Linked DNA regions of Xanthobacter dioxanivorans. The protein of the gene in region 2 interacts with the protein of the main gene of each other region in a pairwise test. Links are inferred from orthologs where the notes say so. Each region holds a gene or a part of one and is shown on either strand. Other genes may lie near its edges.

Region 1 (6,936 bases), 460 kb from region 2 along the record:
GGCGGCTCGCCGGCCAAGCCCGTGCGCGAATGGTTCCGCGAGGTGACGACCCTCAAGCGCCTTGCCGCCGCGAGCGCGCGCCGGGGGGAGAAGGACATGGAGGGGGAGGGAGCGGACGAATGACCGAGACGACGTCTATGGGGGCGGACGCCGCAACCAAGGTGCTCCAGAGCGCGGACATCCAGCGGGTGCTGGCGTGCCTTCCCCACCGCTATCCCTTCCTCATGGTGGACCGGGTGGAGCAGATCGACGCCGACCTCTCCTGCATCGGCATCAAGAACGTCACGGCCAACGAGCCGCATTTCCAGGGCCACTTTCCCGGTAATCCGGTGATGCCCGGCGTGCTCATCATCGAGGGCATGGCGCAGACCGCCGGCGTCGTCTGCGTCCTGGGCAAGGACAACGAGAAGCCCTCCCTCGTCTATTTCATGACCATCGACGAGGCCAAGTTCCGCCGTCCGGTGGTGCCCGGAGACGTGCTCGAATACCACATGACCCGCATTTCCCGCCGCCGCAACATGTGGTGGTATCGGGGCGAAGCGAAAGTGCGTGGCGAGCTGGTGGCCGAAGCCAAGGTGGGCGCCATGATCGTGGAGAACAGCTAGTGCCGAAGATCGATCCCACCGCCCGGGTGGAAAACCCGGCGGGCCTCGCGGATGACGTGGAGATCGGCCCCTACTGCATTCTCGGTCCGGACGTGGTGCTGAAGGCGGGCGTGAAGCTCCTCTCACACGTGAATGTCCAGGGCGTCACCACCATCGGCGCGCGCACCGTGGTCTATCCCTTCGCCTCGCTCGGCACGGCACCGCAGTCGGTGCATTACAAGGGCGAGCGCACAGAGTTGCACATCGGCGCGGAATGCGTGCTGCGCGAGCACGTCACCGCGAGCACCGGTACCGCCGGCGGGGTTGGCGTGACCCGCATCGGCGACCAGGTCATGATGATGACCGGCTCCCATGTGGGCCACGACTGTGCGGTCGGCAACCAGGTGATTTTCGCCAATAACGCGGTGCTCGGCGGCCATGTGAGCGTGGGGGACTTCACCTTCCTCGGCGGCCAGTGCGCCGTCCACCAGTTCACGCGCATCGGCGCCCAGTGCATGATTTCCGGCCTCACCGGCGTGCGCGAGGACGTGATCCCGTTCGGCAACGTGCTCGGCCAGGCCGGCAAGCTCGTGGGCCTCAACGTGGTGGGCATGAAGCGCCGCGGCTACAGCAAGGCCGAGATGCACGAGGCCCGGGCGGTCTATCGCGACCTGTTCTTCGGCGAGGGAACGTTCGACGAGCGCCTCGCGCGGGTTCGGGAGAAGGAGGCGCAGTCGCCCTTCGCCGCCACCGTGCTGGGCTTCATCGACGCCGATCGCAAGCGCCCCCTCTGCCAGCCCTCGCGGGGCGTCATCAAGGAGGAGTGAGGCGTGAGCCTGCCGGGGCAGAACGGGCGGGAGACGGATCCGGCGCCCGGCCCGTCCGATGAGCCATCATGCCCGGGACCGGCCGGAGGTGAGCCGAAGGGGCCGTCCGCGCCCGGTGAAGGACCGATCGGCAAGCGCCCGTCCGGGACGGGTCCCCTCGGCATCGTCGCCGGGGGTGGCGCATTTCCCGCTGCCGTTGCCGACGCGGTCGTGGCCGAAGGGCGGGAGGTGCTGCTCTTCCTCATTCGCGGCTTCGCCGACCCGGCGCTGGAGCGCTATCCCCACCACTGGTTCCGCCTCGGCTCGCTGGGCTCGGTCACCGCGCTGGCGAAGGCGCGTGGGGTGAAGGACCTGGTCATGGTGGGCGCGCTCACGCGCCCACGGGTGTCAGACCTCGGCCTCGACTGGACCATGCTCCGCGTGCTGCCGCGCATCATCCGGCTGTTCCGGGGGGGCGACAATCATCTCCTGTCCGGCGTGCTGGGCCTGGTGGCCGAGCAGGGCTTCCACCTCATCGGCGCGCATGAGGCGGTGCCGCGCCTGCTCCTGCCGGAGGGCGTGCTGGGCGCCCTCGCGCCCACGGCGCAGGACCGGGCGGACATGGCGCGCGGGCTCGACCTGATCCGCACCCTCGGGCCGTTCGACGTGGGGCAGGGGGTGATCGTGGTCGACGGCTTCGTCGTGGCGGTGGAAGCGGCGGAAGGCACCGACCAGATGCTCGCGCGCTACGGCGAGATGCGCCGCACCGGCCGCCTGCGCATCCCCGCGCGGCGCGGCGTGCTGGTGAAGGCGCCGAAGCCGGGCCAGGACCGGCGCGTCGACCTGCCCTCCCTCGGTCCGGCCACGGTGGAGCGGGCGGCGGAAGCAGGGCTCGCGGGCATCGCCTTCGAGGCCGGCGGCGCCATCGTGCCGGATGCCCAGGCGCTGGGTTCTGCCGCCGACTCGGCTGGCCTGTTCGTGTTCGGCATGGGCCGGGGCGACGCGGCATGAGTTCGGGGGCGCAGGTGCGCGGGGCGCCGGGCAAGCCGCTGCGCGTGTTCATGGTGGCGGGGGAGGAGTCCGGCGACCAACTCGGCGGCGCCCTGATGGAAACGCTGGCGGCGCAGGTGCCCGATATGGCGTTCCGTGGCGTCGGGGGCCGGCGCATGACGGCGGCGGGGCTCGAAAGCCTCTTTCCCATGGACGACCTGACCGCCATCGGCATCGCCGCCGTGCTCGGCCGGCTGCCCATTCTCCTGCGCCGGCTGAAGCAGACGGTGGCGGCGGTCCTCGCGGATCCTCCCGATGTGCTGGTCCTGGTGGATGCGCCGGATTTCACCCACCGCGTCGCGGCGCGGGTGCGGGCGGCGAACCCGGACATTCCGATCGTGAAGTACGTCTCGCCCACCGTCTGGATCTGGCGGCCGGGGCGGGCGCCCGCCATGCGGCCCTATGTGGATGCGCTCCTCGCCTTGCTGCCGTTCGAGCCCGAGGTGCACCGCCGGCTGGGGGGCCGCCCACCTTCTATGTGGGTCATCCCCTCTTGGAGCGGCTGGACGCGTTGCGCCCGTCGCAGGCGGAAGCAGCGCGCCGGCGGGCGGAGCCGCCGCTCGTGCTGGTGCTGCCGGGCAGCCGCCGGCGCGAGATCGTGCGGCTGGGCCGGGATTTCGGCGCCGCGCTCGCCGAGGTGGGGCGCTCGCAGCCCATGGAACTCGTCCTGCCGACCCTGCCGCGCCTCGAGGCGCTGGTGCGGGAGACGGTCGCCGACTGGCCGCTGAAGCCCCGCATCGTCACCTCGGAAGCCGAGAAGCTCGCGGCCTTCCGCGGCGCGCGGGCGGCGCTGGCGGCCTCGGGCACCGTCACGCTGGAGCTGGCGCTGGCGGGCATCCCGCACGTGGCCGCCTACCGCATCGGCTGGCTGGAGGCGCAGATCGGCCGCCGCGTGCTGCAGGGCACGACGGTGATCCTGGCGAATCTGGTGGCGGGGGAGAATGTGGTGCCGGAATTCCTGCAGGAATACTGCACCGTCCCGGCGCTGGTCGGCGCGCTCACGGGGCTGCTCGCCGACACGCCGGAGCGGGCGCGGCAGGAGGCGGCGTTCGCCCGCTTCGACGCCATCTTCGGCATCCGGGGGCCGAGCCCCAGCGCGCGCGCCGCCGAGGTGGTGCTGCACCTCGCCCGCACCGGGCGCCCGGGCATTCTGCCGGCGGCCTGAGGGCCGGCCTCGATCAGGCCACGTCAAAACGCAAAGCGCGGCCCGGAGGCCGCGCTTTTTTCTCCGATGTGAACGCTCCGGTCCGAAGCGATCACTTCCGCTTGGACATGGCGATGTAGTCGCGCTGGGCGGCACCGGTATAGAGCTGACGGGGACGTCCGATGCGCTGGCTCGGATCCTCGATCATTTCCTTCCACTGGCCGATCCAGCCCACGGTGCGGGCGAGGGCGAACAGCACGGTGAACATGGTGGTGGGGAAGCCCATCGCCTTGAGCGTGATGCCCGAGTAGAAGTCGATGTTCGGGTAGAGCTTCTTCTCGATGAAATAGTCGTCGGAGAGCGCGATGCGCTCCAGCTCCACGGCCACGTCCAGCAGCGGGTCGTCCTTGATGCCGAGCTCGGTCAGCACCTCGTGGCAGGTCTGCTGCATGATCTTGGCGCGCGGGTCGTAGTTCTTGTAGACCCGGTGTCCAAAGCCCATGAGGCGGAACGGATCGTTCTTGTCCTTGGAGCGCCGGATGTATTCCGGGATGCGATCGACCGAGCCGATCTCGGCGAGCATCTTCAGCGCCGCCTCGTTGGCGCCGCCGTGGGCGGGGCCCCACAGGCAGGCAATGCCGGCGGCGATGCAGGCGAAGGGATTGGCGCCGGAGGAGCCGGCAAGGCGCACGGTGGAGGTGGACGCGTTCTGCTCGTGATCGGCATGGAGGATAAAGATCTTATCCATGGCCTTCGCGAGAATGGGGTTGACCTTGTATTCCTCGCACGGCACCGCAAAGCACATGTGCAGGAAGTTCGCCGTGTAGTCGAGTTCGTTCTTGGGATAAACGAACGGCTGGCCGATGGAATACTTGTAGGCCATGGCTGCCAGCGTCGGCATCTTCGCGATCATGCGGATGGATGCGATCAGGCGCTGGGTGGGATCGGAAATATCGGTGGAATCGTGATAAAAGGCGGACAGCGCGCCGACGGATGCCACCATGATGGCCATGGGGTGCGCGTCGCGGCGAAAGCCCTGGAAAAAGCGTGTCATCTGCTCGTGAACCATCGTGTGGAGGGTCACTGAGCTGTCGAATTCGGCCTTCTGGGCGGCGGTGGGAAGCTCGCCGTAGAGCAGGAGATAGCAAGTCTCGAGGAAGTCACCGTTCTCGGCGACCTGTTCGATGGGGTAGCCGCGATAGAGCAGCACGCCCTCGTCGCCGTCGATGTAGGTAATCTTGCTCTCGCAGGAGGCCGTGGAGGTGAAGCCGGGGTCGTAGGTGAACATCCCGGTGTGGCCATAGAGCTTGGATATATCCACCACGTCCGGCCCGATGGTGCCTTCGTGGATCGGAAGTTCCCAGCTTTTCTCCCCCAGGCTCAGCTTGGCCGCTTTTGCGCCGGTGTTGGTGGTGGCGTCCATGGATCCCTCATCCTTTGGGCGGACAGAAACCGGAACTCCGCGGAGGCCGGAGGTGGCCGTCCGGTTCTCCGAGCGGCAAGTCCGTCTCCGCTCCGGCATCTTCGCGAATGCGAAGCTGCCATCTCGCAGTCCTAAACCCTCCCCAATCCTGCCGCAAGCGTGACCATGCTTCATTGCCGGGCAGAGGCGCGAATCTGAGCAATGGCAAGCTCTTCCGGCGTGTTCACATTGAAGAATGGGTCGTCGGGCGTGGTGTCCCAGTTCTCTGTTACGGCGTTAAGGTGCTCCAGCAGAAGCCCGACTTTCAGACGTCCCATCGTCAGGCTTTGCCGCAGCGCGGTGCGCGCGGTGGCGGGCCACACTGCGATCACCGGATGACGCTGCCCGCCCGAGCCGGCGCAGACCACGCTTCCGCATTGCCGGCGGCGCCCGACCAGCCGCTGCGCCAGGTCCGGCGGAAGGAAGGGCGTGTCCGCCGGCACGGTCAGCAGGTCGGCATCAGGGGCGACATCGGCAAGGTGGTCGAGGCCGGCCAGCACCCCCGCGAGGGGCCCCGGAAAGCCGGCGATGCTGTCGGGAAGCACCGGGCAGCCGAACGCCGCGAAGGCGTCGCCCGCCGTGTTGGCGTTGATCCACAGCTCGCGCACCTGGGGCCGCATCCGCTCGATGACATGGGTGATGAGCGGCCGGCCGGCGAGGGGAACGAGGGGCTTGGCGGGCGCGCCGAGGGCTTCGGCCTCCATCCGCCGGCCAAGGCCGCCGGCGAGGATGAGGGCGTAGGGGCGGGGGTCCTCAGGCGCTTGGGTCATGGGCCCGGAGTATTCTCGATCGACGCGGGTGCCGGCCGGCGCGAAGACGGAGCGGCATGCGGGGATTCTAGGGCGTCCGGGCGATTCAACGAAACGAGAAAGCGTCGAGGTGTGAAAGCGCCTGGCCACGCCCAGTCGGAGCATCTGCCGGTCGAGGGCCGGTGGAGAGCCTCTGCGAAGGAAAAACGCCCGGCACGGGGCCGGGCGTCTTCAGGGGTTGGAGCCGCAGCAGGTCAGTCCGCCACCGCCGGCGGCGGGGTGATCCCGAGGCGGCGCGGCACGGCCGAGAGCCGCGCACCGATCGCCCGCCAGGTGGCGAAGTCGTTGAGGCGCGAGGGCTCGAACAGGCCGATGACGGCGGCGGCGACGAACGGCAGGCTCTGCACCATGAGGGCGACGCCGTAGAGGTCGATCTCGCGGATGTGCTTCCAGTCGTTCTTGGTCAAGGCGAGGCCCGGCCAGTTGTTCAGCACCAGCAGGACCATGCCGGAGACCAGCAGCAGCCCGCCGAGGATCGCCTCCGGCAGCGCCGGGAAGGAACGGGCGGCCCCGGCCAGCCAGTTGTTGCCTTTGGCCGTGCGGGCGAAGGCGAGGTCCTTGTAGCGGAAGCCGTCGAGCACCGCCTTGGCCACCGTGAACTGCACCGCGCTCGCCGCCAGCGCGGCCCCGAACATGCGCAGCGGCGAGGTCGCCACCCGCAGCCGGTAGAGGCTGACGAAGTGCATCAGGTACACGAGGAAGGTCACGAGGATCGGCAGGGTCAGCACATGGGCCGGCACCGAGACGCCGAAGAGGAGCACGAAGGGCACGAAGGCCAGCGACGCGATTGCCATGAAGGCGCCCACTGATTCCGAGCCGAGCCAGGACACCCAGCCGAGGATGAAGTGGCGCTTCTGCGCGGTGGTGAGCCGCGAGTTGTTCGGCAGGAACCGGCGCCAATGCTTCTTGATGATCTGGAAGCCGCCATAGGCCCAGCGGTGGCGCTGCTTCTTGAAGGCCTCGAAGGTGTCGGGTAGCAGGCCGTAGCCGTAGCGCTTGCGGGTATAGTGCGTCTTCCAGCCGTTCTCGGCGATGGAGAGGCCGAGGTCGGTGTCTTCGCAGATGGTGTCCGACGACCAGT
Region 2 (17,061 bases):
GTGGACACCTGCATCTCCTGCTTCTCCAAGCTGTTCCGGGACGACATCCACTACAGCTACGACTTCGGCGAGCTGGCGCGCTACTACGGGAAATATGCGCAGCTGATGGAGCACTGGCAGCACGTGCTCCCTGCCGGCGCGATCCTCGACGTGCAGTACGAGGAGGTGGTCCGCGACATCGAGAGCGCGGCGCGGCGCCTCATCCAGCGATGCGGCGAGGAATGGGACCCGGCCTGCCTGCGTTTTCACGAGACCGACCGTCCGATCCGCACCGCCAGCATCACGCAGGTGCGCGAGCCGCTCTATGCCACCTCCGTGGGGCGCTGGCGCCGCTACGGCCCGGCCCTTCAGCCGCTGGTCGACGCGCTGGGACCGGGGAGCGCCTCGGCCAGGTGATGCATCGGCGCCCCGGTGACGGGGGGCATCAGGGCCGTGAGGCGCGAGAGCACCCGGTTCACGCGCGCCACGGCGGCGACACCCATTCGATTCGCGATTTCGCGCATTACACCGGCCATTTGACGGCGACGCCCTGGGCCGATCGGGGCCCAAGGCCACCGCAGCGGTTCCAGCGTGGCTATCGAGCACGCCACAGAGGCGTCGCGATCCGATTCAAATTTTTGATTTTCTGGTGAGCCCGTCGGGATTCGAACCCGAGACCCCATGATTAAAAGTCACGTGCTCTACCGGCTGAGCTACGGGCTCACTCAGGGCAGTGGTTAGGCGGTCAAGGCGGCAGGGTCAAGGCCGGCGGGGCAGGGCGGGGCCACTTCGCCTGCGTGGTGCACCGCGAAGAGCCATTGACCCGCTCGCCCGCGTTCCGCACCATGGGTCTTTGCAAGCTTTCGGAATTGCCATGCCCGTCAACAACCACATCGCCGCCCGCGCCGAACAGATCGCGGCCTGGCGGCAGGATCTCCATCGCCACCCCGAGCTCATGTACGATCTGCCGCGCACCAGCCACGTGGTCGCGGAGAAGCTGCGGGCCTTCGGCTGCGACGAGGTGGTGACGGGTCTCGGCGGCACCGGCGTGGTGGGCATCGTGCACGGGCGCGGCGCAGGACGGATGATCGGCCTGCGGGCCGACATGGATGCGCTGCCCATCCTGGAGCGCAGCGGCGCGCCTTACGCTTCCGAAACTCCCGGCAAGATGCACGCCTGCGGTCATGACGGACACACGGCGATGCTGCTCGGCGCCGCCCAGCACCTGGCGGAAACCCGCGCCTTCTCGGGCACCGCCGTGCTCATCTTCCAGCCGGCGGAGGAGGGTGGGGCAGGCGCGCGCGCCATGATCGACGAGGGGCTCTTTGCCCGCTTCCCGGTGGACGAGGTCTACGGGATGCACAACCTGCCGGGGCTGGACGTGGGCCGCTTCGCCATGCGCGTCGGCGGCATCATGGCCTCGGCCGACCATATCGAGATCGAGATCGAGGGACGGGGCGCTCATGCGGCGCGTCCCAATCAGGGGGTGGACGTGGTGCTGGTGGGCTCCGCCATCGTCACCGCACTTCAGCAGGTGGTGGCTCGCAACGTGGATCCGCTGGAGGCGGCTGTCATCTCCATCTGCATGTTCCACGCGGGCGAGGCGGACAACGTGCTGCCGCCCACCGCCAAGCTGGCCGGCACGGCGCGCACGCTCGACCAGAATGTTCGCCTGCAGCTGCGCCAGCGCATTACGGCGGTGGCGGAAGGCGTGGCCACCGCCTATGGCGCGACGGCGAAGGTCACGTTCGAGGAAGGCTATCCCGTCACCCGCAACCATGCGGCGCAGACCGCCTTCGCCGCCGAGGTGGCGGCCGAGGTGGCAGGGGCCGCGGACGTGGACGCCGCCGCCCCCCCGCTCATGGCCGCCGAGGACTTCGCCTACATGCTGGAGCAGAAGCCGGGCGCGTACATCTTCGTGGGCAACGGTCCCTCGGCCGGGCTGCATCATCCGCAGTACGACTTTGCCGACACCGCCATTCCCTACGGCACATCCTATTGGGTGCGCCTCGTGGAGCGGGCGCTGCCGCTGACTCTCTGAGGCGCCTCCCCCGTCGAGCTGTCAGTCGAGCGTCACTTGCCCTTGCGCAGCACGAAGGTGAGGCGGCCCTGCTCGACTGTGCGCTCTTCCAGGGCGGCTCCCGTCTCCTGCGCCACGTGGGGAATGTCGATCGCCGCCATAGGATCGGTGCAGGTGACGATGAGCCGGGTGCCGGTCGCGACGGTGGCCAGCGCCTTTCGGGTGCGCAAAGCGGGGAGGGGGCACTTGAGCCCCCGCAGGTCCAGCTCCACGGTGGCCGGTGCGGCCGCCTTCACTCTGCCAGTTCCCTTTTTGCCTGGTCCTTCAGGCGGCCGAGGCTCTCCTCGCGGCCCAGCACCGTCAGCACGTCGAAGATGGGCGGGGAGGTGGCCTTGCCGGTGAGGGCGGCACGCAAGGGCTGCGCCACCGCGCCGAGCTTCACGCCCTGCGTCTCGGCATAGCCGCGCACCACGGACTCCGTGGCCTGCGCCGTCCAGTCCGCAGCCTCCAGCAGCGGCACGAGGCGCCCGAGATGGGCGCGCCCCTCGGCGGTGAGGAGGGTGGCCGCCTTCTCGTCGAGGGGGATCGGGCGCTCGACGAAGATGAACTCCGCGTTGTCGAGCAGTTCCACCACCGTCTTGGCCCGCTCCTTCAGCCCCGGCATGGCCGCGGCGAGCTGGGCCCGGTGCGTGGGCGTCATGCGGGCGAGCCGGTGCGCGGCATCCGGCAGGTGCGGCACGAGGGCGTCCACGGCGTCGAGCAGCTCCGCATCGCCCGCGGCGCGCATGTACTGGCCGTTGAGATTCTCGAGCTTCTGAAAATCGAAGCGCGCGGCCGAGCGGCCGACCCGGTCGAGGTCGAAATAGCGGACCATCTCCTCGGTGGAGAAGAGTTCCTGATCGCCGTGGCTCCAGCCGAGGCGGACGAGGTAATTGCGCAGCGCCGCCGGCAGGTAGCCCATGTCGCGATAGGCATCCACGCCGAGCGCACCGTGCCGCTTGGACAGCTTGGCGCCGTCCGGCCCGTGGATGAGGGGGATGTGGGCCATGTGCGGCACCTCCCAGCCCAGGGCACGGTAGATCTGGGTCTGCCGGGCGGCGTTGGTGAGGTGATCGTCGCCGCGGATGACATGGGTGACACCCATGTCATGATCATCCACCACCACGGCGAGCATGTAGGTGGGCGTGCCGTCCGAGCGCAGCAGCACCAGATCGTCGAGATCCTTATTGGGGAAGGTGACGGTGCCCTGCACCATGTCCTCGATGACGGTCTCGCCCGCCTGCGGTGCCCTCAGGCGGATGGCGGGCAGGCGGTCCTTCGGCGCCTCGGAGGGGTCGCGGTCGCGCCAGCGGCCGTCGTAGCGGGGCGGGCGCCCCTCCTTGCGGGCGAGCTCGCGCATCTCCTCCAGCTCCTGCGGGGTCGCGTAGCAGGGATAGGCGTTGCCCTTCGCCAGCATCTCCTCCACCGCGGCGCGGTGCCGGTCCGCCCGCGCGAACTGGTAGATCGGGTCGCCGTCCCAGGTGATGCCCATCCAGCTGAGCCCGTCGATGATGGCGGCGATGGCCTCCTTCGTCGAGCGCTGGCGGTCGGTATCCTCGATGCGCAACAGCATCTTTCCGCCCGTGTGCCGGGCAAAAAGCCAGTTGAACAAGGCCGTCCGCGCCCCGCCGATGTGCAGGAAGCCGGTGGGGGACGGGGCGAAGCGGGTGACGATCTGCGACATCGGCAACTCGGACATGGGGCGAACTCGGACTTGCGGGACTCGGCGAGGCTCGATCCGCAGGCAGCGGACGGGCGGGCGGGCAGCGGCGTCCGGCGGCACCGTCGGCACCGCCACATGGCGCGCGAGAGGCGCCCGTGTAGCATAGGCGCGGGACACAAGAAACACGGGCGGCCGAAAGGGCGCGGATGACCGGCACGCAGGGCGGGACTGGCGGAAGGGGAGCAAGGCGCGCCGGCGCCCGCTCCGCCATTCTCGGCGGGGCCGCCGCCGGCCCGGCCACGCGCCGTGCAACGCCGCTGGGCTTGCTTCCTCTGCTCGATGCTCTGCAGGCGCGGGGCGTCCGCGACCTCGCCGCCGAGGCAAACTCGGGCCGGCTGATCCTCTGGCTCCCCGTCGCCTATGCACTGGGCATCCTTGCCTATTTCGGCGCGGCCCAGGAACCCTCGCTCGCCGTGGCCCTCGGGCTCGCCCTGGTGCTCGCGGTGTCCGCCGTGCTGGCGCGCGCGCGGCCCGTGGCGTTCGCGGCGCTGGTCGGCGCCGCCGTGGTAACGGCAGGCTTCGCCACGGGGGCCCTGCGCACGGCCCTGATGGGCCACGCCACGGTGGAAATCCCGCCCAAGGGGCCGGTGCGACTTTCCGGTTTCGTGGAGCGGGTGGAGCACCGCACCACCGGCGACCGCATCCTGCTGCGGCTGGACCCCGGGCCGGTGCGCGGACTCGATCCGGTCCCCGAATTGGTGCGCCTGTCCTTGCGGCGAGGCTATGCTCCGGCGGTGGGCACCCATGTGACGCAGCTGGCGCAACTCCTGCCGCCCCTCGGCGCGGCCATGCCGGGCGCGCACGATTTCGGCCGGGCGCCGTGGTTCCGGGGCATCGGCGGGGTCGGCTACGGCCTCGGCCGGCCGAAACCGGCGCCGGCGGCGGATCCCCCCCTTTCCGTGCGCGTCGCCATGGGCGTGGACGCGGCGCGCGACGGCCTCGCCCGGCACATCCGCGCTTCCCTTTCCGGGACCCCGGCGGAGATCGCCGTGGCGCTTGTGGCGGGTGATCGCTCCGCCATCCCGCCGTCCGTGGAGGAGAGCATGCGGGTGTCGGGCCTCACCCACATCCTGTCCATCTCCGGCCTGCACATGGCCCTGGTGGCCGGCACGCTGTTTGCGCTCGTGCGCGCCGCGCTCGCCATGGTGCCGGCGCTGGCGCTGGGCTTTCCCATCAAGTCCCTCGCCGCCGTGGTGGCCCTGGCGGGCAGTGCCGCCTATCTCGTGCTTTCGGGGAACGACGTGCCGGCGCAGCGTTCCTTCGTGATGACCGCGCTGGTGCTGTCCGGCGTGCTGGCCGGGCGACCCGCACTCACGTTGCGCACGGTGGGGGTGGCGGCGGTGGTGGTGCTGGCCCTCACCCCCGAGGCGGTGCTCGATCCCGGCACCCAGATGTCGTTCGCCGCCACCTTGGCGCTGGTGGCCGCCTATGAGCGCCTGCGGCCCCTGCGCGCCGTGCCGCGGCCGGACGGCTGGGCCGGACAGGTGCTGGTATGGATCGTGGTGCTGGTGGGCGGAACCGCGCTCACCTCCCTGGTCGCGGGCCTCGCCACGGCGCCCTACGGGGTCTTCCATTTCCAGCGGGTGGCCCCCTATGGCCTCCTCGCCAATCTGGCGGCCATGCCGGCGGTGTCGTTCCTGGTGATGCCGTTCGGCCTCCTCGGCGTGCTGTTGATGCCCTTCGGATGGGACCATCTCGCCTGGCCGGTGATGGGGTGGGGCATCGAGATCATGGTCGCGGTGTCCGACCGCATCGCCGCCTTGCCGGGCGCGGACGTGCGCCTCGATGCGGTGGGCCCGGCGACGCTCTGCCTGCTCAGCCTCGCTTTGCTCGCCCTCTGCCTGCTGCGTGGGGTCCTGACGGCGGTGGCCATCGTCCCCCTCGGCCTTGCCCTCGCACTGGCGGGGCCGCCGCCACGACCGGACATGCTCATCGCCCCGGATGCGCAGGCGGTGGCCGTGCGCGGCGCCGACGGTCGCCTTTCGGTGATCGGCGCGCGCGGCCAGAAGCTCATCGTGGAGCAATGGATGACGCGTGAGGGCGACAGGCGGACAGCGGCGGACAAGACCCTCGCCTCCGCCTTCTCCTGCGACGCCTTCGGCTGCACGGCGCCGCTGCCGGACGGCGGCACCATCGCCGTCTCGCGCCGGGCGGAAAGCCTGGAGGCGGACTGCCTTGAATCGCGCATCGTCGTCACCCGCGACGCCCCCCTGCCGATTGCCCCGCCAAGGTGATCACGCCAGCCACGCTGGCCCGCACCGGCACGCTCGCCTACTTCCTGAAGGACGGCATCTGGCGTGAGGAGCCGACGCGCCGCCCCCATGTCCAGCGCCCCTGGATGCCACGCCTGCCGCCGGCGCCGGCCGAGGTGAGCGTCGGCACTGCCGAGGATGCCGAAGCCGACGCGGCATCCCCGTGAGCGTCCGCGGCCTTTCGGCGACCTCCTCATTTCCGCACCTCACGTTCGCCCCCACGACCAAGGAGGGCATTTCGTGACGGAATGACGCGCCTGCGCCCACGCAGGGATGTGCGCCGCCGCGCAGGGCGAGGCCCGGACGCTGACTGTTGAAGAGAAGGGTCGGGGTGAGGAGCTGCATTCCCGAAGGAACCGGCCCCGTTGAGCATGGCGACCGTCGCCGCCCCTCACCCCATTCCTCTCCGCGGGGGAGAAGAACGCAAAGGCGCCGGAGCGTCAGTAGCGCCGCATCAGGCCGATGAGGCGGCCCTGGATGCGCACGCGGTCGGGACCGAAGATACGGGTCTCGTAGGCCGGGTTGGCGGCTTCCAGCGCGATGGAGGCCCCCTTCTTGCGCAGGCGCTTGAGGGTGGCTTCCTCATCGTCCACCAGCGCCACGATGATGTCGCCAGTTTCCGCGGTCTCGCACTTGCGGATGAGGACCGTGTCGCCGTCGAGGATGCCGGCCTCGATCATGCTGTCGCCGCGCACTTCCAGGGCGAAGTGCTCGCCGCTGCCCAGCATCTCGGGGGGAATGTTGAGGGTGTGGCTGCGGGTCTGAATGGCGGAGATGGGCGTGCCGGCGGCGATACGGCCCATGACCGGCACCGATACCGTGGGCGCCGTTTCGTCGTCGCCGGAGGCGGGGCGCACCTTGCCGAGGCTGCCCTCAATGACAGATGGGGAAAAGCCGCGCCCGCCGCTGTGGGCCGCAGCGAGGCCCGGAGCCACGCTGTCCGGCAGGCGCACCACTTCCAGCGCCCGGGCGCGGTTGGGCAGGCGCCGGATGAAGCCGCGCTCTTCCAACGCCGTGATGAGACGGTGAATGCCCGACTTCGACCTCAGGTCCAGCGCCTCCTTCATCTCGTCGAAGGAGGGGGGCACGCCGGTTTCCTTCAACCGCTCGTGGATGAAGCGAAGCAGGTCATATTGCTTGCGCGTCAGCATTCTCTTGCCCCCTAGCGGCGCCGCGTGCGCTCCGGTTCACTCCGGCGCCCCAGCCCTGCGCGCCGCGAAACAAATCATGAACAGTTCTTATCTGTTCCTTTTGTGTTCCGCAAGTAGTGAACGCACGGTTAAGGCGGGATCAATCGTCGAACGGAATGATCTCGCAGGGATCTCCGGCCTTGCCGGCGGGGGCGAAAGGCGGGCGGATCAGCAGGCAGTCGGCCGCCGCAAGCACGCTGAGCATGGCGCTGTCCTGCGAGGCGAAAGGGGTCACGCGCGCCGATCCGTCGGCATGGCGCTCCAGCCGCGCCCGCATGAAGTCGCGGCGGGCGTCGTTGGCCGGAACGTCCACGGCGAGGCGCGCCGGGGCGGCGAGAGGGCCGGGCGCGGCATCGCCCTGCAGCGCGCGCACCAGGGGCACAAGGAACACCATGGCGCAGACGTGCGAGGACACCGGATTGCCCGGCAGGCCAAGCACGCGCACGCCGCCGCGGCTACCGAACATCAGCGGCTTGCCCGGCCTGAGCGCGATCTTGTGCACCGAAAGGTCGACGCCCTCCGCCCGCAGCGCCGGCCCCATGAGATCGTGATCGCCCACCGACGCGCCGCCGGAAGACACCACCAGGTCGAACGCGCCGGAGAGCGCATGCGCCACCCGGGCGCGAATAGCCGCAAGGTCGTCGCCGATGAGGCCGAGGTCGGTCACCTCGGCGCCGGCACGACGGGCGAGGGCGGCGAGGCCGAAGGCGTTGGAGACGACGATCTCGCTGTCCTTGCCGGTGCCTTGGCCCGGCAGCACCAGTTCGTCCCCCGTCTGCATCAGGGCCACGCGCGGGCGACGGGCGACGGGGAGCGTGGGGTGGTCCATGGCGGCGGCGAGCATGATGTCGCGCCCGGTGAGGCGCCGCCCGGCCACAAGGCCGGGCGTTCCGGCCGTGAAGTCGCAGCCCTTCAGGCGCACGTTGCGCAAAGTGGCGGTGGGCGCGGTGGTGGTGACGATGGCGCCGTCACGCGCGGTGTTCTCCTGGATCACCACCGTATCGGCGCCCTCCGGCACCACCGCGCCGGTAAAGATGCGCACCGCCTCGCCCAGACCCACCGGCCCGGCGAATGGCCGACCGGCCGCAGATTCGCCGATGACGGCAAGGCGGGCCGGCGTTTCGGCGATGTCGGCTCCGCGCACCGCATACCCGTCCATGGCCGACATATCGGCGGGGGGCTGGGTGCGGCGAGCCAGGAGGTCGCGGGCCAGCACGCGCCCGGCGGCCGCAGCCACGGGCACATCCTCGGTGCCGAGGGCGGACACCTCGGCCGTGACGAGGCCGATGGCCTCCTCGACGCTCATCAGCGCCATCACGCGCCTCCTGCTCTCGCGCTTGGTTTCACCATGGGCCCGTCGTATCAGCCGGTCGGCGGGTCGGCGCGGAAATGACCGCTGCGGCCGCCGGATTTCTCCAGAAGCCTTATGCCTTCCATCCGCATGCCACGGTCGGCCGCCTTGGCCATGTCATAGATGGTGAGGCAGGCGACCGAAACCGCCGTGAGCGCCTCCATCTCCACGCCCGTCTGCCCGGTGGTCTTCACCCGCGCCGTCACCTGGAGGCCCGGCAAGGCGGGATCGGGGGACACCTCCACCTCGACCTTGGTGAGCATGAGCGGGTGGCACAACGGAATGAGCTCGTGGGTGCGCTTGGCCGCCATGATGCCGGCGAGACGCGCGGCGCCGAGCACATCGCCCTTCTTGGCGTTGCCGGAAAGAATGAGCTCGAGGGTCGCCGGCGCCATCACCACGCGCCCCTCGGCGAGGGCCTCGCGGGTGGTCGCGACCTTGTCGGACACGTCCACCATGCGGGCGGCGCCCTGGTCGTCGAGATGGGTCAGGCTGGCCATGGGCGTGCTGTGCGTCCCGGAATCGATCTTCGCTTCCGGCGAAGATGGCGGTCGCAGCCGGCCCTGTCCACCTCGGCAGGCTCCCCCGGACGTGCCGGGGGATGATGGCGGGGTGGACCCGGCCTCAGCGCAGGCGCGTCCAGCTCTGGGTCTTGCAGAGCGGGGCGACGATGCAGCCGCGCAGCTTCAGCGTGTCGTCGCCGTCGAGCGTGATGGAGCCGGAATAGGTCTTGCCGTCCTCGGCATTGTAGATGCTGCCGCCCGTCCATTCCTTCGGCCCGCCCGAAAAGCCCGACAGGATGGTGACGCCCTTCAGCGGCCGGCTGCGCAGGGACGCGTTGGAATTGTTCACGTCCTTGAGGGCGGGATCGGCCTTGAGCCCTTCGGAGGAGACGAGGCGGCCGCAGAGATTGGCGCCGCATCGGGAGATTTCCACCTGCCCGCTGCGGCTCGGGGTCTGCCACAGCCCGGTGGGATCGGCGGCGAGCGCCGGTGCCGTCATAAGCATGCAAAGGGCGAAGGCGGCGAAGAGACGCGTGTTCATAAGGTTCCTCCATGCGTGCGGCTTCTTTGGCCGTCGCGCGCATTAAGGCGGAACTTTACGTTTAGGGCAACCTTAGCCCTTAAGGAGCTGGCAGGTGGCTGATGCGACATTTTCCTGCCGCATGAGACTCTCGCCCACCAGGATGGTGCCGATGCCCACCTGCGCCAGCCGCGCCACGTCCTGCGGCGTGAAGATGCCGCTCTCGCCGATGGCGATGCGATCCGCCGGCACCCGCGGGGCGAGGCGCTCGGAGGTCTCCAGCGTGGTCTCGAAGGTGCGCAGGTTGCGGTTGTTGATGCCGATGAGCCGGCACGGCAGGGCCAGCGCCCGGTCGAGTTCCGCGTCATCATGCACCTCGACGATGGCATCCATGCCGTAGGCGGTGGCTGCGGCGGCGAGCTCGAGGGCGAGGGCATCGTCGACCCCGGCCATGATGATGAGGATGCAGTCCGCTCCCCAGGCGCGGGCTTCCGCCACCTGGTAGGTGTCGTACATGAAGTCCTTGCGCAGCACCGGCAGGCTCACCGCGGCCCGCGCCGAGCCGAGGAATTCCGGCGCGCCCTGGAAGGAGGGCGTGTCGGTGAGCACGGACAGGCAGGTGGCGCCGCCGCGCTGGTAGGCGCGGGCCAGCGCCGGGGGATCGAAGTCGGCCCGGATCAGGCCCTTGGAGGGGCTGGCCTTCTTGATCTCGGCGATGAGCGCGGTGCGTCCCTCCGCGAGACTCTGCGCGATGGCGCCGGCGAACGGCCGCACGCGCGGGGCGGCGCGGGCGGCGGCTTCGATCTCCGCCAGCGGATGCGCGCGCTTGGCCGCCGCGATCTCCTCGCGCTTGTAGGCTTCGATCTTTTTCAGAATGTCGGTCATTGCGCAGCCTCCGGCGCCATTTTTTCGGATACGGCCACGAGATGTTCGAGCCGGGCGCGGGCGGAACCGGTGTCGAGGCTGGTGCGGGCCAGGGCCACGCCCTCCGTCAGGTCCTTGGCCCGGCCCGCCACCACGAGGGCGGCCGCGGCGTTGAAAAGCGACACGTCCCGATAGGCCCCTTCCGCGCCGTCCAGCACCGCGCGCAGCGCCGCGGCGTTATGCACGGCATCGCCGCCCTTCAGCGCCTCCGCGGGATGGCGCTTCAGCCCGACGTCCTCCGGCATCACCGTGAAGGTGTGGATGTGGCCGCCATCCAGCGCGGCGATGTCCGTTCCGCCGGAGATGGTGATTTCGTCCAGCCCGTCCGAGCCGTGCACCACGAACGCCTTCTGCGACCCCAGCGCCTTGAGCACCTCGGCCAGCGGCACGATCCAGGACTTGGCGAACACGCCCACCATCTGCCGCCTGACGCCGGCGGGATTCGAGAGCGGTCCCAGAAGGTTGAAGATGGTGCGCGTGCCCATTTCCACCCGGGTCGGGCCCACATGCTTCATGGCCGGGTGGTGGGACGGGGCGAACATGAAGCCGATGCCGGCCTCCCCGATGCAGCGCGAGATTCCCGCCGGATCGAGGTCGATGCGCACGCCCAGCGCCGCCAGCACGTCCGCCGCCCCCGATTTGGACGACAGCGCCCGGTTGCCGTGCTTGGCCACCGGCACCCCGGCTCCCGCCACGATGAAGGCGGCGCAGGTGGAGATGTTGTAGGAGCCGGAGGCGTCGCCGCCCGTGCCCACCACGTCCACCGCCCCGTCGGGTGCCTCCACGGGCAGCATCTTGGCGCGCATGACGGAGACGGCGCCGGCGATCTCCTCCACCGTCTCGCCGCGCACGCGCAGGCCCATGAGCAGCGCGCCCATCTGCGACGGCGTCGCCTCGCCCGACATCATCGCGTCGAACACGTAGGCAGCCTCGTCGCGGGAAAGGCTCGCGCCGGTGGCCACCTTGCCGAGCAGGGGTTTGAACTGGTCCATGTGGTGTCCTCTCCCGCGCTCAGCCCTTGGCCTTCCCGGCGTTGAAGGCGGCGGCGATCTCCAGGAAGTTGCGCAGCAGCGCGTGGCCATTCTCCGAGGCGATGCTCTCCGGGTGGAACTGCACGCCATGGATGGGCAGGCTCTTGTGGGCGAGGCCCATGATGAGCCCGTCCGCCGTGTGCGCCGTCACCTCCAGCGTCTCCGGCAGCGTATCCCGCTCAACGATGAGGGAGTGGTAGCGCGTCGCCTGGAAGGGGTGGTTGATGCCCCGGAACACGCTTTTACCCTCGTGCAGGATCTCGCTCATCTTGCCGTGCATGGGGGTGGGGGCGCGCACCACGTCGCCGCCGAACACCTGGCCGATGGCCTGGTGGCCGAGGCAGACGCCGAAGATGGGCACCTTGTCCCCCGCCTTGGCGATCAGCTCGCAGCAGATGCCAGCCTCGTTGGGGGTGCAGGGACCGGGGGACAGCACGATGGCGTCGGGCTTCTCGGCCAGCACCTGCTCGATCGTCACCTTGTCGTTGCGGTGGACGGTGACGGTGGCGCCGAGCTCGCCCAGATAGTGCACGAGGTTGTAGGTGAAGCTGTCGTAATTATCGATCAGCGTGACGGTGGTCATGGCGTGTCCAACGGGCGAGGTGAATGCCGGAAAAACGGGCGGTGAGGAGTAGGCCTAGCCTGCCTACGCCCTTGTTTCAAATTCCCCGCTACCGCGCCACCCGATGATGAGGGCGAGACCGGCCAGCGCAAGCATGGTCGGGAACGTGGCGACGGCGACAAAGGCTGAAATGAACATGCCCGTGCCCAGTCCATGGGAAAGACGCTCACCGGTGGTGAAGCTGGCCAGCACGCCGTTCGACGATGCGAGCGCGACGACAATGACCGACACCCAGATGAGAACGACAGTCCCGCCCCACGCGGTCACTGCCGCGAGGCATCCGCCGCCGGCATAAAAATTTCCGCGCCGCAGCGCGACCCGGCGCCACAGGGGCACGACCAGAATGGTCATGCAGGCACTCAGCATCAACCCCGCCGTCGCTTTCGGCGGCCGGTGAAGCTGCCCGACCATCCAGTGGAACATCGGCCATGGCAGCGCAAAGGCCAGAACGCCGGCAGCGAGCGTGCCGTCCCGCACCAGGTCCCGCAGTGCGGATACGAGGCGCAAGGGCATGCCCATCCCCTCACTGCCCCTTGCCGGCGCGGGCGGCGAAGCGCACCGCCTCTTCCCCGGCACGGAACAGGGCCTTGGCCTTGTTCACGCATTCCTGCTGCTCGCTCTCGGGCACCGAGTCGTAGACGATGCCGGCGCCAGCCTGCACATACATGCGACCATCCTTCACGATGGCGGTGCGCAGGACGATGCAGGTGTCCATCTCGCCGTTGGCGCCGAAATAGCCGATGGCACCGGCATAGATGCCGCGCTTGTCCTTCTCCAGCTCGTCGATGATCTGCATCGCCCGCACCTTCGGCGCGCCGGAGACGGTGCCGGCGGGAAAGCCGGCCGCCAGCGCGTCGATGGCGTCGAAGCGGGCGTCGATCTGTCCCTCCACGTTGGAGACGATGTGCATCACCTGGCTGTAGCGCTCGATGAAGAAGCTGTCCGTCACCTTCACCGTGCCCATCTGCGAGACGCGGCCGGCATCGTTGCGGCCGAGGTCCAGCAGCATCAGGTGCTCGGCACGCTCCTTGGGGTCGGCCAGGAGCTCGGTTGCCAGCGCGTCGTCCTCCGCATGGGTGGCGCCGCGGCGGCGGGTGCCGGCGATGGGCCGGACGGTGACCTTGCCGCCGCGCAACCGCACCAGGATCTCGGGGGAGGAGCACACCACCGAGAAGCCGTCGAAGTTGAGATAGACGAGGAACGGCGCCGGATTCACCCGCCTGAGCGCCCGGTAGAGGGCGAACGGCGGGAGGGTGAAGGGGCTCTCGAAGCGCTGGGACAGCACCACCTGGAAGATGTCGCCGGCGCGGATATAGTCCTTCGCGGTCTCCACCATGGCGCAGAACTCGGCCGCGCCGGTGTTGGAGATCGGGGAAACCTCGCCGTGGAAGGGCTCGGGCGCCGGATGGGCGATGGCCCGTTCAAGGCCCGCCACCACCTTGTCGAGCCGTTCCAGCGCCGCCTCGTAGGCGGCGCGGGGAGGGACGCCGGCCTTGGGCCGCACGGGGGTGACGGCGGTGAGCTCGTCCTTCACCGCGTCGAACACCACCATCAGCGTGGGGCGGATGAGCAGCGCCTCGGGCACGCCGATGGGGTCCGGCTTGGCGGGAGCGAGCTGCTCCATCTGCCGCACCATGTCGTAGCCAAGATAGCCGAACACGCCGGCCGCCATGGGCGGGGCACCCTCCGGCAGGTCGATGGCGGATTCGGCCAGGAGCGCGCGCAGCGCCACGAGCGGCGGCTCGGGGCAGGGGGCGAAGGCGGTCTTGTCGGTCGCCGGGCTGCGGTTGATCTCCGCCGTGTCGCCGCTGGCGCGGAAGATGAGATCGGGCGCGAGCCCGATCATGGAATAGCGCCCCCGCGTCTGCCCGCCTTCCACCGATTCCAGGAGGAAGGCGTTGGGCTCCTCGCCGGCCAGCTTGAGGAAGGCCGAGACGGGGGTCTCCAGGTCGGCGACGAGGGTGGTCGCCACCACCTGCGCCTCGCCCCTGAGATAGCGCGCGGTGAAGAGGTCGAAGTCGGCGGGAGCGTTCACGGGCCGCCCGCCTAGTTCGCCGTGCCCGCGCCCACGGCCTGGGCGTAGACGCGGTCGTTCACCTTCACGCCGATCTCCTTCTGGATCGCGTCCAGATATTGCATCAGCAGGTCGTTCTCCAGCTGGCGCGACAGCTCGGCCGCCACCTGGGTGGCCTCGGGGGCGCTCTCGGGCACGGTGACCTTGGTCACCTGGAACACCACCTTGTCAGGCTCGCTCGCTGCGGCGGTGATGCCGAAGCCGCCTTCCTTCACGTCGAACACCGCCGCGACGCTCTCCGTGGAGAAGGGTCCTTCCGCCCGGCCGCGCCGCAGCGGCTCGGCCACCTGGATAGGCCGGTCCGCGGCCCCCGCCACCTCGGCGAGGGGCGTTCCGGCCTGCGCCTTGTCGAACAGTTCCTTGGCCTTGGCCTCGATCGCCTTCTCGGTCTCCGCCTCGGTCCAGCGGACGGTGACGGCGGCCTTCGCCTCCTCGAAGGTCCGCTCGCGGGCGGGCGTGATGCCGGCGGTTTCGTACCAGACGAAGCCGCCGTTTTGCGGCAGCTGGACGGTGTCCGTCTCCACCCCCGGCTGAGTGGCGAAGGCGCCGCCGATCACGTCGGCGCCGCCGGGCACGGCCACCATGTTGCCCTCCGGATCGCGGCCGGAGCGGTCCACCGCGTCGAACACCTGGAGCGTGAGGCCGAGCTTCTGCGCCGTCTCGGCGAGGGTGGCGCCGGATGCACGCTCGTCCTCCACCGCGTCGTGCTTGTCGAGCAGGGCGCGGCGCGCCTTGTCGAGCTGGAGGTCGGCCACGATCATCGGCTTCACTGCCTCGAAGGGCTGCTGCATGCCGGGAACAATCTTCGTCACCTCCACGAGGGCGGTGCCGAATCGTCCCTCGACGGGCTCACTTACGGCGCCCTCGGCGAGGGCGAAGGCGGCATCCGCGATCTTCGGGTCGAGGATGCCGGCCTTGGTGACGAGCCCGAGATCGGTGTCCTTGGCGGAGAGGCCGCGCGCGGTCGCCACCTCCTCGAAGGGGGTGCCGGCCTTGATCTTCTCGAATGCGGCCTTCGCCTCGGCCGCGTCGGTGAAGACGATCTGCTTCACCACCCGCTGCTCGGGGGTGCCGAAGCGGGCGTGGTTGCGATCGTAGAAGGACCGCGCGTCCGCATCGCTCACCGCCTCGCCGGCGGCCAGCGCCGCCGGGGTCAGCGCCAGCACCGCGATCTTGCGGAACTCCGGCGCGCGGAAGGTAATCTTGTGGGCATCGAAATAGGCCCGCAGTTGTTCCTCGGTGGGGGCGGGCAGGGGGCCGGCGACGGCCGCCGTCACCAGGATATAGGACGCGGCGCGGGTCTCGCCCTCATAGCGGTTCACCGCATCGAGCAGCACCTGGGGCACGGCGACGCCCGCCCCGAAGGACTGGAGCACCTGGTCGCGCACGGCGCGCTTCTTCTCCGAATCCACGAAGCGCTGCTCGGTGATGGAGTTGGACCGCAGCAGCTGCTGGAAATAGGCCGGGTCGAACGCCGTAGCACCGGGCGGACGGAACGCCGGGTTGTCGGCGATCTCCCGGGCCACCTGCGCGTCCGAAACGGCGAGGCCGAGGCGGGCCGCCTTCTCGTCCAGCGTGGCGTCGGCGATCATCTGGTTGAGGATCTGCCGGTCGAGGCCGAAGGCGCGGGCCTGCTCGGGCGTGACCGCCCGCCCGGCGCGCCGGCTCAGCTGCTGGAGCTGGTCCAGATACTGCCGGCGGAACGCATCGGCGGAAATGTCGGTCGAGCCGACGCTCGCCACCGTGGTGGTTCCGAAGCCACGAAACACGTCGGCGATGCCCCACACCACGAAGGAGAGGGTGAGCACGACGAGGAAAATCTTGGCGATCCAGCCGGAGGCGCCCTTGCGGAGTGTCTGAAGGACCATCGTTCATTCGTTTGAAGAGCACCGGGGGCCGGCGCGGAAGCGGCGCATCATAGGGAGGGGGCGGGGACCCCGCAACGGCGCAGGTTCGCACCCCTTTCGGCCGGCTCCGGGCTCTGGTAGGTGACCCGACGAAAGGCCGACGCAATACGGAGGGGATCCATGCCGAACGCGCGCCGCACGCTGATCGCGGGCAACTGGAAGATGAACGGCCTGCGCCAGTCGAAGGCCGAGCTGCGTGGCATGGCCGCCGGTGCCGAGGCCCTGGCGGTGGAACTCCTCGTCTGTCCGCCCGTCACCCTCCTCGCCGCCTTCGCGGCGGACGTGGCCGGCACCCGGCTCATGATCGGCGCGCAGGACTGCCATCCGGCCGAGAGCGGGGCCCACACCGGCGACGTCTCCGCCGAGATGCTGAAGGACGCCGGCGCCGTGGCGGTGATTCTCGGCCATTCCGAACGCCGCGCCGACCATCAGGAGGGCGACGCCATCGTGAAGGCCAAGGTGAAGGCCGCCTGGCGGACCGGCCTGCTCCCCATCGTCTGCGTCGGCGAGACGTTGGCCGAACGCGAGGCCGACGAGGCCGCGGCCATCGTGACGCGGCAGGTGCGCCAATCGGTGCCGGACGGGGCGAGCGCGGCAAACCTGGTCATCGCCTACGAGCCCATCTGGGCCATCGGCACCGGCCGCACCCCCACCACCGACGACGTGGCGCAGATCCACGGCACCATCCGCCACGTACTCGCCGAGCGCTTCGGCGGCGAGGCCGACGGAATACGCATCCTCTACGGCGGGTCGGTGAAGCCGGACAATGCCGCCACCCTCCTGGCCACCCCGGACGTGGACGGGGCGCTGGTGGGCGGGGCGAGCCTGAAGGCGGCCGATTTCCTCGCCATCGCCCGCGCCGCGCCGCAGGGGTGAGCGCAGGCGTTCAGCGCGGGGGAGGGTCGGACACGAACCGGAACTCGATC

Evidence for each region.
Region 1: the proteins of EZH22_RS20810 (region 2) and mobA interact in binary tests that used the Escherichia coli proteins (3 or more experiments, as listed by UniProt). The link is inferred for Xanthobacter dioxanivorans from one-to-one orthologs.

What each region holds. Positions count from the first base shown.
Region 1 is NZ_CP063362.1:3,997,743-4,004,678, forward strand. What follows is about bases 3,998-6,936. They hold mobA (molybdenum cofactor guanylyltransferase MobA), read right to left. Parts: upstream 5,817-6,936; coding sequence 5,178-5,816; downstream 3,998-5,177. Other genes in these bases: gltA (citrate synthase), read right to left, coding at 3,998-5,007; EZH22_RS18675 (glycosyltransferase), read right to left, coding at 6,050-6,936. Also shown: 3-hydroxyacyl-ACP dehydratase FabZ, read left to right, coding at 120-605; lpxA (acyl-ACP--UDP-N-acetylglucosamine O-acyltransferase), read left to right, coding at 605-1,411; UDP-2,3-diacylglucosamine diphosphatase LpxI domain-containing protein, read left to right, coding at 1,415-2,401; more of gltA, read right to left, coding at 3,697-3,997. UniProt on the Escherichia coli protein: Transfers a GMP moiety from GTP to Mo-molybdopterin (Mo-MPT) cofactor (Moco or molybdenum cofactor) to form Mo-molybdopterin guanine dinucleotide (Mo-MGD) cofactor.
Region 2 is NZ_CP063362.1:4,453,512-4,470,572, reverse strand. What follows is about bases 6,412-9,320. They hold EZH22_RS20810 (molybdopterin molybdotransferase MoeA), read right to left. Parts: upstream 8,519-9,320; coding sequence 7,304-8,518; downstream 6,412-7,303. Other genes in these bases: EZH22_RS20800 (DUF2147 domain-containing protein), read right to left, coding at 9,179-9,320; moaC (cyclic pyranopterin monophosphate synthase MoaC), read right to left, coding at 8,566-9,054; lexA (transcriptional repressor LexA), read right to left, coding at 6,454-7,164. In the rest of the region: EZH22_RS20850 (tetratricopeptide repeat-containing sulfotransferase family protein), read left to right, coding at 1-396; EZH22_RS20840 (M20 aminoacylase family protein), read left to right, coding at 854-2,020; EZH22_RS20835 (sulfurtransferase TusA family protein), read right to left, coding at 2,053-2,295; gltX (glutamate--tRNA ligase), read right to left, coding at 2,292-3,722; EZH22_RS20825 (ComEC/Rec2 family competence protein), read left to right, coding at 3,908-5,995; EZH22_RS20820 (hypothetical protein), read left to right, coding at 5,992-6,180; more of EZH22_RS20800, read right to left, coding at 9,321-9,598; indole-3-glycerol phosphate synthase TrpC, read right to left, coding at 9,671-10,462; trpD (anthranilate phosphoribosyltransferase), read right to left, coding at 10,459-11,493; EZH22_RS20785 (anthranilate synthase component II), read right to left, coding at 11,513-12,115; EZH22_RS20780 (hypothetical protein), read right to left, coding at 12,179-12,667; trpE (anthranilate synthase component I), read right to left, coding at 12,678-14,189; EZH22_RS20770 (peptidylprolyl isomerase), read right to left, coding at 14,201-16,096; tpiA (triose-phosphate isomerase), read left to right, coding at 16,256-17,011; EZH22_RS20760 (energy transducer TonB), read right to left, coding at 17,022-17,061. UniProt on the Escherichia coli protein: Catalyzes the insertion of molybdate into adenylated molybdopterin with the concomitant release of AMP.